DNA from 2 places in the Mesorhizobium sp. WSM4813 genome. Region 2 is predicted to be linked to the other one. Evidence: predicted binding sites of a transcription regulator. Region 2 holds the regulator's gene; the other holds the start of a gene.
What was found. Region 2 encodes PhoB, which activates phosphate uptake and scavenging genes when phosphate is short. Its sites were predicted from a motif close to TGTCATNNANCTGTCAT; they were not measured.

Region 1 (7,213 bases), on a different contig from region 2:
CCGCTAGAATGGATTCATGAGCAGAAATGAGGTCATCGAACGGTTGCAGAGAAACGCAGATGCCATCAAAGGCATGGGCGCGACTTCGCTTTATCTGTTCGGGTCGGCGGCGCGGGACGATGCACAGCCGGACATCGATCTTGATCTGTTCATCGACTATGATCCGGCGCGGCGCTTCTCTCTGATCGATCTGGTCGGCATCAAGCAATTTCTGGAAGAGCAGATGTCAACGGAAGTCGACATCACCACACGCGACAGTCTTCATCCTATGTTGAAGGCCGAGATCGAACAATCGGCCGTGCGCGTATTCTGATGGCAGTCCGCCGAATCGAGCCGATCCTAGCAAAGATCATAACGGCTTTGGATGGCATCGGCGCTGCCACCGCGGGCAAGACTCTTGATGATTTTCGTGACGACTGGCTGCTTCGTCATGGCGTTGAGCGCGGCATCGAGATTATTTCCGAAGCCACCCGGCACATTCCCGGACGATTTGATCGCTCTTGCTCCAGAAATTCCCTGGAAGCAGATTCGTGGAATAGGCAACATTTTGCGTCGCGAATACCACAAGACTTCCGACGCAATTGTCTGGACCGTAGTGACAGACAGTCTGCCGCCGCTGCGCATAGCTGTCGAGCGCATCCTTGAGGCATCGCGACGCAAGTAACTGCCGCTGCAACCACTCGTCTTGGCGGTGATCCTGATTCGGCTGGCCCAAACCAGCCGCCCATCGCTCGGCGCGATTCAAATACCGCTTGCAAAATGCAATCAGTCTAGCTAGGAACAAGACTGCTTGCACTTAACAGCTGGTTTAAGGAGGCAGTCATGTCCAAGCTGAGTGTCAACGCTTTCACCGTGTCAATCGACGGCTATGGCGCCGGTCCCGACCAGGATCTGAAAGAGCCGCTGGGCGTCGGCGGAGAAGCCTTGCACAACTGGATGTTCGGCACCCGAACCTTCCGCAACATGTCTGGCGAAGATCGAGGGACCACCGACACGGAAGACGGGTTCGTGGCGCGCAGCTTCGAAAATGTTGGGGCGTGGATAATGGGCCGGAACATGTTCGGGCCGATCCGCGGCGAGTGGCCGGACGAAAGCTGGAAAGGCTGGTGGGGAGACAATCCGCCCTACCATGTGCCGGTCTTCGTGCTCACCCATTATTCGCGGGATCCTATCGTGATGGAGGGCGGCACGACCTTCTATTTCGTGACCGACGGCATTCACTCGGCGCTGGAAAAGGCGAAAGCAGCGGCTGATGGCAAGGATGTACGGCTGGGCGGTGGCGTCGCCACGATCCGGCAATATCTCCAGGAAAAGCTCATCGACGACATGCATCTGGCGATATCGCCGATGCTGCTCGGCTCAGGCGAGAACCTTTTTGCCGGCATCGACATGCCTAGGCTCGGCTACCGGTGCAGCGAGCAGGTCGCGACGCCGAATGCCACGCACGTCATCATCAAGCGCGCGTAGTTCTTCGATAGCGGTCGTAACTCCGCACGCCGAGATCCTTCGCGCCCGCCTCTATCCTGCCGGACATCTCCCCCACACGGGGAGATCGGATGTCGCGCCGGCTTTCGCCAATCATCAGCGTTGCAAAAGTGGCGCCGTCGGCGACGCTGCCAATCTCCCCCCGCGTGGGGGAGATGTCCGGCAGGACAGAGGGGGCGCGAAGGAATGCCGCCCGTCCGGGCCTTTAGCAGTCCCAGATGATCAATACTTCTCCGGCACATACAGCTCGCGCGGCAGCACCTGGCGCTCGTATTCGGGATTGAAGACGCGGTCGGGTAGCGTGATCTCTTCGTGCGGCACTTCTTCATAAGGCATTTGCTTGAGGAGATGGTCGATGCAGTTCAGGCGTGCGCGCTTCTTGTCATTGCCTTCGACGATGAACCAGGGGGCTTCGGGAATGTTGGTGCGGGCGAAGGTCTCTTCCTTGGCCTTGGTGTACTGCTCCCAGCGCACGCGCGACTGCAAGTCCATCGGCGACAGCTTCCACTGCTTCATCGGATCATGGATGCGCATCTGGAAGCGCATCTGCTGCTCCTCGTCGGTGATGGAGAACCAGTATTTGACCAGCGTGACGCCGGAGCGGACGAGCATGCGCTCGAACTCCGGCACGTCGCGGAAGAACTCCTCGACCTGATCCGGCTCGGCGAAGCCCATCACCCGTTCGACGCCGGAGCGGTTGTACCAGGAGCGATCGAACAGCACGATCTCGCCGCCTGCCGGCAGATACGGGACGTAGCGCTGGAAATACCATTGCGACTTCTCGCGCTCGGTCGGCGCCGGCAGTGCTACGACGCGGCAGATGCGCGGATTGAGCCGCTGGGTGATGCGCTTGATGACCCCACCCTTGCCGGCCGAGTCGCGGCCCTCGAAAACCACCACCAGCTTCTTTTTGGTGTAAGCCACCCAGGACTGCAGCTTGATCAATTCGGATTGCAGGGTGATCAGGTCGCGAAAATACTGCATGCGATCCATCGAGGGCGGATGCGCGTTCTTGTAGATCTTGGCGATTTCCAGCGACAGCGCCGGTTCCGACATTTCCAGCTCGTAGTCTTCGTCGAGCGTGTCGGCGAGCTCCGCTTCCAGCCAATCCCTGGCAGGAGGATTCTGTTTTGCTTCGGTCATTCATGCTGCTCCGCGTGCACGCCCGTGTCGGCTGCTGTCAGGCGCCCTACCTCCCGGTCAGCCGAAGATGGAACCCTGAGCCGACTTGATATAGACCCGCAATGACGGTTTTATTGCAGCCGGCCTGCGTACCGTTCATCACTACAATCCGCGAGATGTGATTGCTCCGCTCCGGCGGCACGGGGCGACAAGCCGCGCGAATTGTCCTACTCAGGCAATTTCGGGCTAGCTTCGAGGCACCCCCTCTCTCAAACATAACCGCGAGGATCTGACATGGAATACCGCACACTCGGCCGTTCCGGGCTGAAGGTTTCGACGCTGACCATGGGCACCATGACCTTTGGCGGCGCCGGCGCATTTTCGGCGGTCGGCAAGACCGATCTCGACGAGGCACGCCGGATGATCGACCTCTGCATCGATTCCGGCATCAATCTCATCGACACTGCCAACGTCTATTCGAACGGGCTTTCGGAAGAGATCATCGGCGAAGCGCTCGGCGGCAAGCGCAAGGGCGATGTGCTGATCGCCTCCAAGGCGCGCATGCGGATCGGCAACGGCCCCAATGAGGAAGGCCTGTCGCGCTACCATCTGATCCGCGAGTGCGAGAAGAGCCTGAAGCGCCTCAGGACCGATGTCATCGACATCTATTTCCTGCACGAATGGGACGGCACGACGCCGCTCGAGGAGACCATCGCCGCGCTCGACACGCTCGTCAGCCAGGGCAAGGTCCGCTATGTCGGCTGTTCCAACTATTCCGGCTGGCAAGTGATGAAGGCGCTGGGGATCAGCGACCGCCAGCATCAGCCGCGCTTCGTCACCCAGCAGATCCACTACACGCTGGAAGCACGCGAAGCCGAATATGAACTGCTGCCGATCTCGGTCGACCAGGGGCTTGGCGTGCTGGTGTGGAGCCCGCTCGCCGGTGGACTGCTGTCCGGCAAATACCACCGCGACCAGGCCACCGCCCGCCAGCTCAGTGGCTGGAAGGAACCGCCGATCCGTGATGAGGACCGGCTGTGGCGGATCGTCGATGTGCTTGCCTTTATCGGCAAGAACCATAGCGTCTCGGCAGCGCAGGTGGCGCTTGCCTGGCTGCTCGGCCGGCCGGCCGTCAGCTCGCTGGTGATCGGCGGACGGACCGAAGCGCAGTTCAAGGACAATATCGCCGCTGCAAGCCTGTCACTGACCAGCGACGAACGAGCACGCCTGGACGCTGTGAGCCGGCCGCCCGTTCTGTATCCCTACTGGCACCAGCAGTTCACGGCAAAGGACCGGTTCGGTCCGGCCGATCTGGTTCTTGACCGGGGAGGTATCTGACAACGGGTCGGGATCAGGTCGAAGGCCGCCGCGGGCTTAGCCTGAGATAAAACGCCAGACCTCGGGATCAGGCTCGATCTGGCCGCTGAGCACGAAATATTTGTAGAGCACGAGCAAGCAGATCGCCTGCTCGGCCAGTTCATCGGCGAAATTGCCGCAATAGGCGTTGGCGGCGGCAACGATGCGCTCGGCCTCAGTCGGATGACGTTCGAGATATTGCACCCGCTCGGCGAGATCCGTGAAATCCGGTTCGAGCGGCACATAGTGGACGTTGGCTATGAGTTCGCTTTCGGCGAACCATGTCTCGTACGTCGGCGGCGGCATCAGGCACAGCGAATTCGAACTCATGATCCATTTTAGGTTGGTCGCCACATCGTTGCCTTCGAGCGAAATGATGTAGCGACAGCGCCGTTGCTGATCGATGCTCAGATAAGGCTTGCGATACTCTGGCGCTGCCGTCGGTTTGGGCGTGCCGACATCGCAAAAGGGCAGATCGCGCGCGGCCTCCAGAAGCAAGGTCCTTATCGGATTGTTGAGCTCGCCGCGCCACACCGCAACCGACAGCTTGTCCGCGAAGGCAACATCGTCGGCGGGCATGTGGAAGTGGCGGAATTTGTTGAGCTTGAACAGGGACCCCGTTCCTGTTGTCGCCGGCGATCGGCCGATCCTTGACGATCGCCGGCGTCGCAGGCACCTCGATGACGTCGCCGAATTCGAGGTCGATGCGCAAATCGGGATCGAAGTAGCGGGTAAATTCCTTCAGATCGTAGTAATACATGCTCCGGCCTCTCGGCAGCCGGCTGACCGGCACGGCTCCGGCGCTCGGCGCGAACGCATCCTGCAATCTATTGTAATAATTGAGTCGCGCGCGGACCGATCCGTCCGAAAGCCTGGCCTGATCGAGCAGCCCGGCGAGCCTGCGACGGAACAGTGCCTGCGGTGCGATATCGCGCACGGCGTTGCGCGCATAGTAGAATAACTTCTGTGCATTTCTTTGAAGGGTGGCCATCAGTCACTTGGTAAAAAAAAGTCGGCTTGTGATTTGCCCCCCGGCCCTCCTACACCATTGTGCCAGTCATCTTGCAAGCCACGGAACCGTGTTCAGCCGGCCTGCCGGCTGTGTATGGAGCCGATCGCCCTTTGTGGTGTTGTGTTTGTAGCCCAATGCTCCTAGGCAGGGCTAAGAACCTTTGGGATTGTGAAAGGAAGAGATATGGCGCGAGCACCGAATTACGGCCAGGAACGCAAGGAACGTGACCGGCAGAAGGCCGCCAAGAAGGCCGAAAAGCAGGCGGCCAAGGTGGCAGCCAAGGAACGTTCGAAACCGGAAGACGAGACCACGTCCGAGACCGAAACGGAAACGGCAGAGTAAAAACGCATCCGGCCCGCGAGGCGGATCGGATTTGGCCTAGGAATCCCGCTGCGTCTTCAGGCCGGCGCCTTGTCGCTGACGAACACGTTCACCTCGCGGGCGGCGGCGATGAAGGCGCGCCTTGCGGTCATCGCCGGTTTGTCGCCGGCCAGCGCATCATGGCAGGCTTGGAGCGCTTCGCGGTGCTTTGGACTGCGCTTGCCGGGCCAGCTGTTGAGGAGGTAATCGGAAGCCTCGCGGGCCGTACGCAAGAGCTGAGTGGTTCCCTCCGCGCCCGACTTGACGGTCACGGGTGTTTCAAATCGGTTGTTTTCCATCGCCGCTCTTACGCCATCGGCGCTCGCGAAGCGAGGGCGAAAGTGGTTGCCCTCCGCAATCACGCCGCGACGACGGCAAATCCTCTGGCACGCAGGCCGCGCCGATCGTTGTGCAATGACGTCACCAGCCGGTCGCGGCTGCCGACGATATGGACCGAAAGCCGGTGTGCCGCCGCATCGGCATCGCCGGCCCGCACCGCTGCCAGAATGGCACGGTGTTCGGCCCAGGCACGGCCGAGTGCCGCCTCGTCGCGCACCTCCAGCCAACGCGCCCGCGACAGGCGCGTCATGGCATCGCGGACCGCCCTGAACAGGAACTCGTTGCCGGACAGGCGTGCCAGCTCGATGTGAAAATCCATGCCGACGCGATGCCATTCCTCGCGCGGGGTGCCGGCGTCGCAGGAGTCCAGCATCGCCTCGATGACGTCGACGGCGCTCCTGTCCGCCAAGGCACAGGTCAGCTTGACTGCCGCGACCTCGACCGCCTCGCGGTAGACGGCGATCTGCTCGATCTCGGCGAGGTTGATCGGCGATACCGTCCAGCCGCGCCCGTCGCGGCAGACGAGGCCTTCCGTCTCGAGCCGCAGCAATGCTGCCCTGACCGGCGTGCGCGAAGCCCCGAAGCGGCTTTCGATCCAACGTTCCGTCAGCCGCTCGCCCGGACCGATCTCGAGGCCGAGGATCATCTCGCGAAGCCCAATTTCGACATTCTGCATCTGCGACATGGCGGTTCCGTTCTGGCCATTTTGTTTCGGCGATCGGGTCGCTGGCCAGCGTTTGCCGATTACGTTTGAGAGTGGCCGCATTGACAGCGGCCAGACTTGCGTCCATGACGAATACCAGCTTGGTATCCCAAAACGGTATCCACAGCAAGCCGCCGACAGACTTGCCCGACAGGACATGACATGCCGCAAGACGCCACCCCTGCCTCGCAAGGCACCCACAACATCCACTGGCGCCGCAATCTCGCCGTGTGTTTTGCCGGCTCGTTCAGCACGCTTGTCGCCATGACCCTGCTGTTGCCCTTCCTGCCGCTTTATGTCGAGCAGCTGGGCGCCGAGGGGCACGCGGCTGTTGTACAGTGGTCCGGCATCGCCTATGGCGCGACGTTCTTCGCCGCCGCGCTGGTGGCGCCGCTGTGGGGACGGCTGGGCGACCGCTACGGCCGCAAGCTGATGCTGGTGCGCGCCAGTTTCGGCATGGCCGTCTGCATGTCGCTGACCGGCATGGTGGAGACTGCCTGGCAATTGGTGCTGCTGCGCCTGCTGATCGGTTTCGCCGGCGGCTATTCCTCGGGTTCGACCATTTTGGTCGCCATGCAGACGCCGAACGACCGGTCAGGTTGGGCGCTCGGCGTGCTGTCGGCCGGCATCACCGCCGGCGCCCTCGTCGGCCCCCTGCTCGGCGGCGCGCTGCCGCCCTTGATCGGCATCCGCGCCACCTTCCTGCTCGCCGGCGGCGTCATTTTCCTGGCGTTCCTGGCAACGGCTTTTCTCATCAAGGAGAACCCTCGCCCGGTAGCCGACAAATCAGCACCAACTGAGAAGCCGAAAGGTGGCTGGTCGCAAATCTCGGACAA
Region 2 (7,213 bases):
GAGTTGGACGGCATCGTCGAATCGAGCCTGAAGAAGGCCGGCCTGTTCAACGAGGTCAAGGATCGCCTGCTCGAGTCGGGCACCGGCCTCTCCGGCGGACAGCAGCAGCGCCTGTGCATCGCGCGCGCCATCGCCGTGTCGCCGGAAGTAATCCTGATGGACGAGCCCTGTTCGGCGTTGGATCCGATCGCCACCGCCCGCGTCGAGGAACTGATCGACGAACTGCGCCAGAACTACACGATCGTCATCGTCACCCATTCGATGCAGCAGGCCGCGCGCGTGTCGCAACGCACGGCGATGTTCCATCTCGGCTATCTGGTCGAGGAGGGCGCGACCGACAAGATGTTCACCAATCCCGACGACAAGCGCACCCAGGACTACATCACCGGCCGGTTCGGCTGAGCGGTCCGGCGGCGAATTTCGAACACGAGGACAGTATCATGGGTGAACACACCGTCGCATCTTTCGACGAGGAACTGGAGCACATCGACAGGCTGATCCGCGACATGGACGAGCTCGCCGCCGCGATGGTCGCAGCCTCGATCCGCGCGTTGCTTGCGTCAGACAATGCGATGGCGCAGCGCGTCGTCTCGGACGACGCCATCATGGATGCGCGGCAGCGCGAACTCGACGATAGTGCGATCACGCTGATCGCCAAGCGGCAGCCGATGGCGCAAGATCTGCGCGCCGTGGTTGGCGCAATCCGCATGGCCGGTGATCTCGAGCGCATCGGCGATTTGGCCAAGAACATAGCCAAGCGGGTCAGCGCAGTCGGGCAGAGCGCCACGCCGCGTAATCTGTCGCACGGTATCGACGCGATGGCGGATCTCGTTCTTGTGCAGCTCCGCGGCGTGGTCGAGCACTATGTGGCGCGCAATGCCGGCGCGTTGAAAGAACTGCGCGCCGACGACCAGAAGATCGACGTGAAATACACGGCGGTTTTTCGCGAACTCCTGACCTACATGATGGAGGATCCGCGCAACATCACCGCCTGCACGCATCTTCTGTTCTGCGCCAAGAATCTCGAGCGTATCGGCGATCATGTCACCAACATCGCCGAAAACGCCTACTATGTCGTGACCGGGCAGCAATTGCCGGCGGATCGCCCGAAGCTCGACGAAACGACCATGTCGGCGTCGGCGACATGACAGGAGTGACCGGCCGATGATCGCGCCGCGCATCATGGTGGTGGAGGACGAAGAGCCGCTGGGCGTCCTCCTTCGCTACAATCTGGAATCCGAAGGTTATCAGGTTGAGGTGGTGACGCGCGGCGACGAGGCCGAAATCCGGCTGCAGGAAAACGTGCCCGATCTGCTGGTGCTCGACTGGATGGTGCCGGCGGTTTCCGGCATCGAGCTTTGCCGGCGCCTTCGGGTGCGTCCCGAAACCGAGCGACTGCCGATCATCATGCTGACCGCGCGCGGCGAGGAGAGCGACCGGGTGCGCGGCCTTTCCACGGGAGCCGACGACTATCTGGTCAAGCCGTTCTCGACACCGGAATTCATGGCCAGGGTCAAGGCGCTGCTGCGCCGCGCCAAGCCCGAAGTGCTGTCCAGCGTGCTGAAGGTCGGCGACATCGTGCTCGATCGCGAGTCGCACAGGGTCTATCGCAAGAAGAGCGAGATCCGGCTCGGGCCAACCGAGTTCCGGCTGCTCGAATTCATGATGCGGCACCCGGGTCGGGTCTTCTCGCGCAGCCAGTTGCTCGACAATGTCTGGGGCGAGACGATCTACATTGACGAGCGCACGGTGGACGTCCATGTCGGACGGTTGCGCAAGGCGGTCAACAATGGTCGCATGCCCGATGTCATCCGCACCATCCGCGGCGCGGGCTATGCGATCAGGGAAGACTAGCTGATATTCAGGTGATGCCGGCCTGCGACCGGCGGCTTCCTGCGCTTACCTACAGCGCCGCGCGCCCCTGTTGGGCGCGCAAAGGACGCTGTAGAGCTTTGATTTTGCGCATGACCCTTCCGAAATCGATCTCGATTTCGGGGTCATGCGCGGGCTCACGTACCCAAAAGTACGCTCCGCTCCGGTTCTCGGAACCCACTGTTCTCGACTCGGCCTGACCTGAATCTCAACACATCCCCAAGTCGCGATCCGGCGATCCCTGCCTTCGAATTCAAGCCACGTTCTTTCCGACCGAGCCGGCTCGCGCCTGGATGCCCGGCGCGAAAATCTCCTGGTCGACGAAACTCAGCGCCCGCATGGCACAGCCTTCGCGGATCAGCGGCAGTTCGTTCGGCTCGGTGTCGAAGGAAATCGAACCCGAATGCTGGCCGCCGGCGGTCTGGGCGATGGCCTCGCGCAGGGCCGGCTCGATCAGGTCGAAGGCGGCAGCGCTGGCGCCGACCATGGCGACCGGCGCCGGATCGATCAGCGCGAATAGGCTGCCGAGCCCGAAGCCGAGTGCTTCGCCAGCCTTGCGGTAGGCTTCGCGCTCCGGTCCGTCCGTCTGGCGCGCCCGGGCCGCCAGTGCCCGCATCGCGGCGTCGCTGACATCGGCGACCGGCTCGGCGTTCTCGCTCAATTGCCTTGCGTTGCGCCAGATGGCGTAGTTGCCGGCATAGGCCTCGACGCAGCCACGCCGCCCGCAGCGGCAAAGCGCGCCGCCCGGCCGATGGATCATGTGGCCGAATTCACCGCCTGAGGAATGGGTGCCGGTGAACAGTTCGCTCTTCAGCACCAGCCCCATACCGATGCCATGCGAGAGCAGGATGGCGATGAAATCATCGCGGTAGCGATCCGGGTCGCGCCAACGCAGCGCCACGGCCATCATGTTGCAGTCGTTCTCCATGATGGCCGGGATGCCGAACTCGCGTTCCAGAATGTCGGCGAAGGCGATATTCGTCTGCGGCGTGATCGGCGACCACAACATGGCGCGCGCATGGGAATCGGTGATGCCCTGGATCGCCAGCGCGATGCGGGCGACGCTTTGGACATCGAGGTCGGGGTCTTCGAGCCGCCGCCGGACGATGGCGACACATTCGCCGATCAGCTCGTCGCGCGACATGGTCAGCGTGTCCAGCCGGCGTTGTTCCTCGGCGACCACCTGTCCGGCATAGTCGATGACGGCGACCGACAGGAAATTCAGCGACAACACGACCGCCAAGACCGCAGCGGCTTCCGGATTGAGGCTGAGGCCGACCTGCGGTCGGCCGCGTTTCATCGAAACGGTCTCGCTCGCCTTGATCTCGGTCAGGATGCCTTCCTGGATCAGGTCGGAAGAGATCGCCGATATGGTCGAATGGCTGAGGGCGGTGGTTGCGGCGATCTCGGTCCGCGACGGCTGGCCGGCCCGGCGCACGGCCGAAATCACCATGGCCCGGTTGCGCCGGCGCAAATCGTCATGACGGATTCCAACCGACATTCTTTGCTTCCTCCCTATTGCCGCGGCCGCTCATGGATCGGAAGCCGTCGGTAATGTCCGACAAATACTCGCAGAGGCAGCGGGCCCTGTCATTATTTATTCCGAGACTCGAAATAAGTCGGCAGGGACATCAAGATCGACCAGGTTTGATGTTGACAGCGCTTCGGCGTCGGACCAGTATTTTTTCGAGGCTCGAAAAAATAGAGCCTTTGTGCCGGCCTTCGGGCCAGTCTGGTCGTGCCGTACGCGGCGCAGGGAGGAATATCATGAAGAGATTCACAGCCGCCATTCTGGCGGGGGTCGCCATGTCGCTGACGCTCGCGTCGGTCGCACAGGCGAAGGACAAGGTCATTGGCGTTTCGTGGTCGAATTTCCAGGAAGAGCGCTGGAAGACCGACGAAGCCGCCATGAAGACGGCGATCGAGGCGGCCGGCGACAAGTATATTTCCGCCGATGCACAGTCCAATCCCGGCAAGCAGCTGACCGACGTCGAGAGCCTGATCTCGCAAGGCGCCAACGCGCTGATCATCCTTGCGCAGGATGCCTCGGCCATCGGGCCGGCGGTGCAGAAGGCGCTGGACGAAGGCATTCCCGTCGTCGGCTATGACCGGCTGATCGAGAACAAGGACGTCTTCTATCTGACCTTCGACAACCAGGAAGTCGGCCGCATGCAGGCCCGCGAAGTGTTCAAGGTGGCGCCGGAAGGCAATTACGTCTTCATCAAGGGCTCGGGCGCCGATCCGAATGCCGATTTCCTGTTCGCCGGCTCCATGGAAGTGCTCAAGGACGCCATCGACAGCGGCAAGATCAAGAATGTCGGCGAGGCCTATACGGACGGCTGGCTTCCCGCCAACGCCCAGAAGAATATGGAACAGTTCCTGACCGCCAACGACAACAAGGTCGATGCGGTGGTTGCCGCCAATGACGGCACCGCCGGTGGCGTCGTCGCGGCGCTGACGGCGCAAGGCTTGGCCGGATCCGTCCCGGTGTCGGGCCAGGACGGCGACCATGCCGCGCTGAACCGCATCGCGCTCGGCACGCAGACCGTATCGGTGTGGAAAGACGCGCGCGAGCTCGGCAAGAACGCTGCCGAGATCGCCTCGCAGCTTGCCGACGGCAAGCAGATGACCGACATTTCGGGCGTCAAGGACTTCACCACGCCGGGCGGCAATGTCGTCAAGTCGCTGTTCCTGACGCCGATTGCCATCACCAAGGACAATCTCAACGTCGTCATCGACGCGGGCTGGATCAAGAAGGAAGAGGTCTGCGCCGGCGTGGCGGCGGGCACTGTCCCGGTCTGCAACTGATCCGGCCTTCGCAAGAAGCCTGAAACGCCGCGGCTTCACGCCGCGGCGTTTTTTCAAAAAGAATTGTTTTTCCGCTTCTCGCGGGTAACTTCTAAGCTGCTTCCGGCATCCGCGGCAGACGGCAATCCGGTGCGAGGACATCATGACCGACACGACTTCCAACAGGCCGGCCGCCGATACAGCTGCCGATCGGGCGCGTGAATCCGAGCTCAGCCCCGTCGGCCGCTTCCTCAAGGCAACCGAGCTCGACATACGCATGCTCGGCATGGTCGGCGCGCTGCTGATCATCTGGGTTGGAATCCACATCCTGTCGGGTGGGCTTTTCCTCACGCCGCGCAATCTCTGGAACCTGTCGGTGCAGACCTCCTCGGTCGCGATCATGGCGACCGGCATGGTGCTGGTCATTGTGATGCGCAACATCGATCTTTCGGTCGGCTCCGTCGAAGGCGTGATCGGCATGGTGATGGGCGTCGCGCAGGCCGAATTCCTGATCAGCGTCATGGGGTTCCAGCTTGGAAATCCCTGGATATGGATTATCGCACTGGCTGCCGGCGTGGTGCTCGGCCTGATAATCGGCGCGCTCCAGGGCTTCATCATCGCCTATCTCGAGGTTCCGGCCTTCATCGTGACGCTGGGCGGCCTGCTGATCTGGCGCGGCATGGCGTGGCTGATGACGAGCGGGCGCACCGTCGCGCCGCTCGACGCCACATTCCAGCTCATGGGTGGCGGGCCGCGTGGCTCGATCGGGGCAACCGCAAGCTGGATCGTCGGCATTCTCGCCTGTGTGGCCGTCGCTTTCATGCTGCTCAACGGCCGGACGCAGCGCAAGCGGTTCAAGTTCCCGCTGCGGCCGGTCTGGGCGGAGACCTTGCTTGGCGTTGTCGCCTGCGCCGCCATCCTCGGCGCCGTCTGGATCACCAATTCCTATCCCTGGCCGATCGGCATCGTTCGCCAGTACGCCCAGCGGACCGGCATCACCGTTCCGGAAGGCGGGCTGTTCATCGCCCATGGCATCGCCATACCGGTGCTGATCGCGGTCACTGTCGGCATCGTCATGACCTTCATCACCAGGCGCACCCGTTTCGGCCGCTATGTCTTTGCCATCGGCGGCAATCCGGAAGCGGCGGAACTCGCCGGCATCAACACGCGCTGGGTGACCATGAAGGTGTTCATGATCATGGGCGTGCTGGCCGCGATCAGCGCGGCGATTGCGTCGGCCCGTCTCAATGCGTCGACCAATGCGCTAGGTACGCTGGACGAGTTGCTGGTCATCGCGGCCGCGGTCATCGGCGGTACGTCGCTGGCCGGCGGCTCCGGCACGGTGCTCGGCGCCATGCTGGGCGCGCTTCTGATGCAGTCGTTGCAGTCCGGCATGGTGTTGCTGGGCATCGATTCACCGCTTCAGAGCGTCGTCGTCGGCGCCGTCCTGGTCGTCGCCGTCTGGCTCGATACCGTCTACCGCAAGCGGGTCTGAGCATGATCCCGAGCCGAAGGTCCGCGTCAGTGAAAAGTGGATATCCGTTTTCGGTTCAACACCATGCTCCAGCAAAAACCATAGGGAGGAACGATCATGGCTGACACAACTGCTCCCACGCCGCTGATCGATATGCGCAATATTTCGATTGCCTTTGGCGGCATTCGCGCCGTCGACGATGCGTCGATCGACCTTTTCCCGGGCGAGGTCGTGGCGCTGCTTGGCCACAACGGCGCCGGCAAATCGACGCTGATCAAGATCCTGTCCGGCGCCTACAAGCGCGATTCTGGCCAGATCTTCGTCAATGGCGAGGAGGCTTCGATCTCCAATCCGCGCGACGCCAAGAAATACGGCATCGAGACGATCTACCAGACGCTGGCGCTCGCCGACAATGTCGACGCCGCCGCCAACCTCTTCCTTGGCCGCGAGCTGATGACGGGCTGGGGGACGCTCGACGATGGCGCCATGGAAGCCGAGGCGCGCAAGGTGATGGGCAGGCTCAATCCCCGTTTCCAACGCTTCAAGGAGCCGGTGGTCAAGCTTTCGGGCGGCCAGCGGCAGTCGGTGGCAATCGCGCGCGCCATCCTGTTCAACGCCCGAATCCTGATCATGGATGAGCCGACGGCGGCGCTGGGCCCGCAGGAAACGGCGCAGGTCGGCGAATTGGTCATGCAACTCAAGGCCGACGGTATCGGCATCTTCCTGATCAGCCACGACATCCACGATGTGTTCGAGCTTGCCGACCGCGTCTGCGTGATGAAGAATGGTCGGGTCGTCGGCACGGCGCGCACCAGCGACGTGACCCAGGACGAGGTGCTCGGCATGATCATCCTGGGCAAGTGCCCGCCCGGTGCCATTCCGGGGCCAGGTGCGCTGAAGATCGCCGCGTGAAGCTTCAATAAGCCGGCTAAGTACCTGTCATGTGATGTACCAGCGGTCATCATGGTTTGGCCGCGCCATTGTGTTGACGCGGGGACTTGCCCATAAGATGGGGAACCATGGGCCGTAGCAGCAATTTGAAGAAGTTCTTTCCGATCGTCGCTTTCATCGCCGTCGCGC

Region 1: ppk2 (polyphosphate kinase 2) is a predicted target of PhoB. The motif match lies at 2,730-2,746, and genes of this name have one in related genera.

Annotation. Positions count from the first base shown of each region.
Region 1 is NZ_JBVVQU010000057.1:10,775-17,987, reverse strand. Features, by position in the region: gene AC0L25_RS26315 (nucleotidyltransferase family protein) at 17-313, shown strand; partial or broken gene AC0L25_RS26310 (HepT-like ribonuclease domain-containing protein) at 313-664, shown strand; gene AC0L25_RS26305 (dihydrofolate reductase family protein) at 823-1,467, shown strand; gene ppk2 (polyphosphate kinase 2) at 1,708-2,628, opposite strand; gene AC0L25_RS26295 (aldo/keto reductase) at 2,902-3,945, shown strand; gene AC0L25_RS26290 (glycosyl transferase family 90) at 3,982-4,542, opposite strand; gene AC0L25_RS26285 (hypothetical protein) at 5,159-5,317, shown strand; gene AC0L25_RS26280 (DUF982 domain-containing protein) at 5,374-5,607, opposite strand; gene AC0L25_RS26275 (GntR family transcriptional regulator) at 5,694-6,359, opposite strand; gene AC0L25_RS26270 (multidrug efflux MFS transporter) at 6,540-7,213, shown strand, end outside.
Region 2 is NZ_JBVVQU010000007.1:79,443-86,655, reverse strand. Features, by position in the region: gene pstB (phosphate ABC transporter ATP-binding protein PstB) at 1-402, shown strand, start outside; gene phoU (phosphate signaling complex protein PhoU) at 441-1,148, shown strand; gene phoB (phosphate regulon transcriptional regulator PhoB) at 1,165-1,854, shown strand; gene AC0L25_RS05860 (ROK family protein) at 2,126-3,373, opposite strand; gene xylF (D-xylose ABC transporter substrate-binding protein) at 3,640-4,680, shown strand; gene AC0L25_RS05850 (sugar ABC transporter permease) at 4,823-6,154, shown strand; gene AC0L25_RS05845 (ATP-binding cassette domain-containing protein) at 6,251-7,045, shown strand; gene AC0L25_RS05840 (CHASE domain-containing protein) at 7,171-7,213, shown strand, end outside.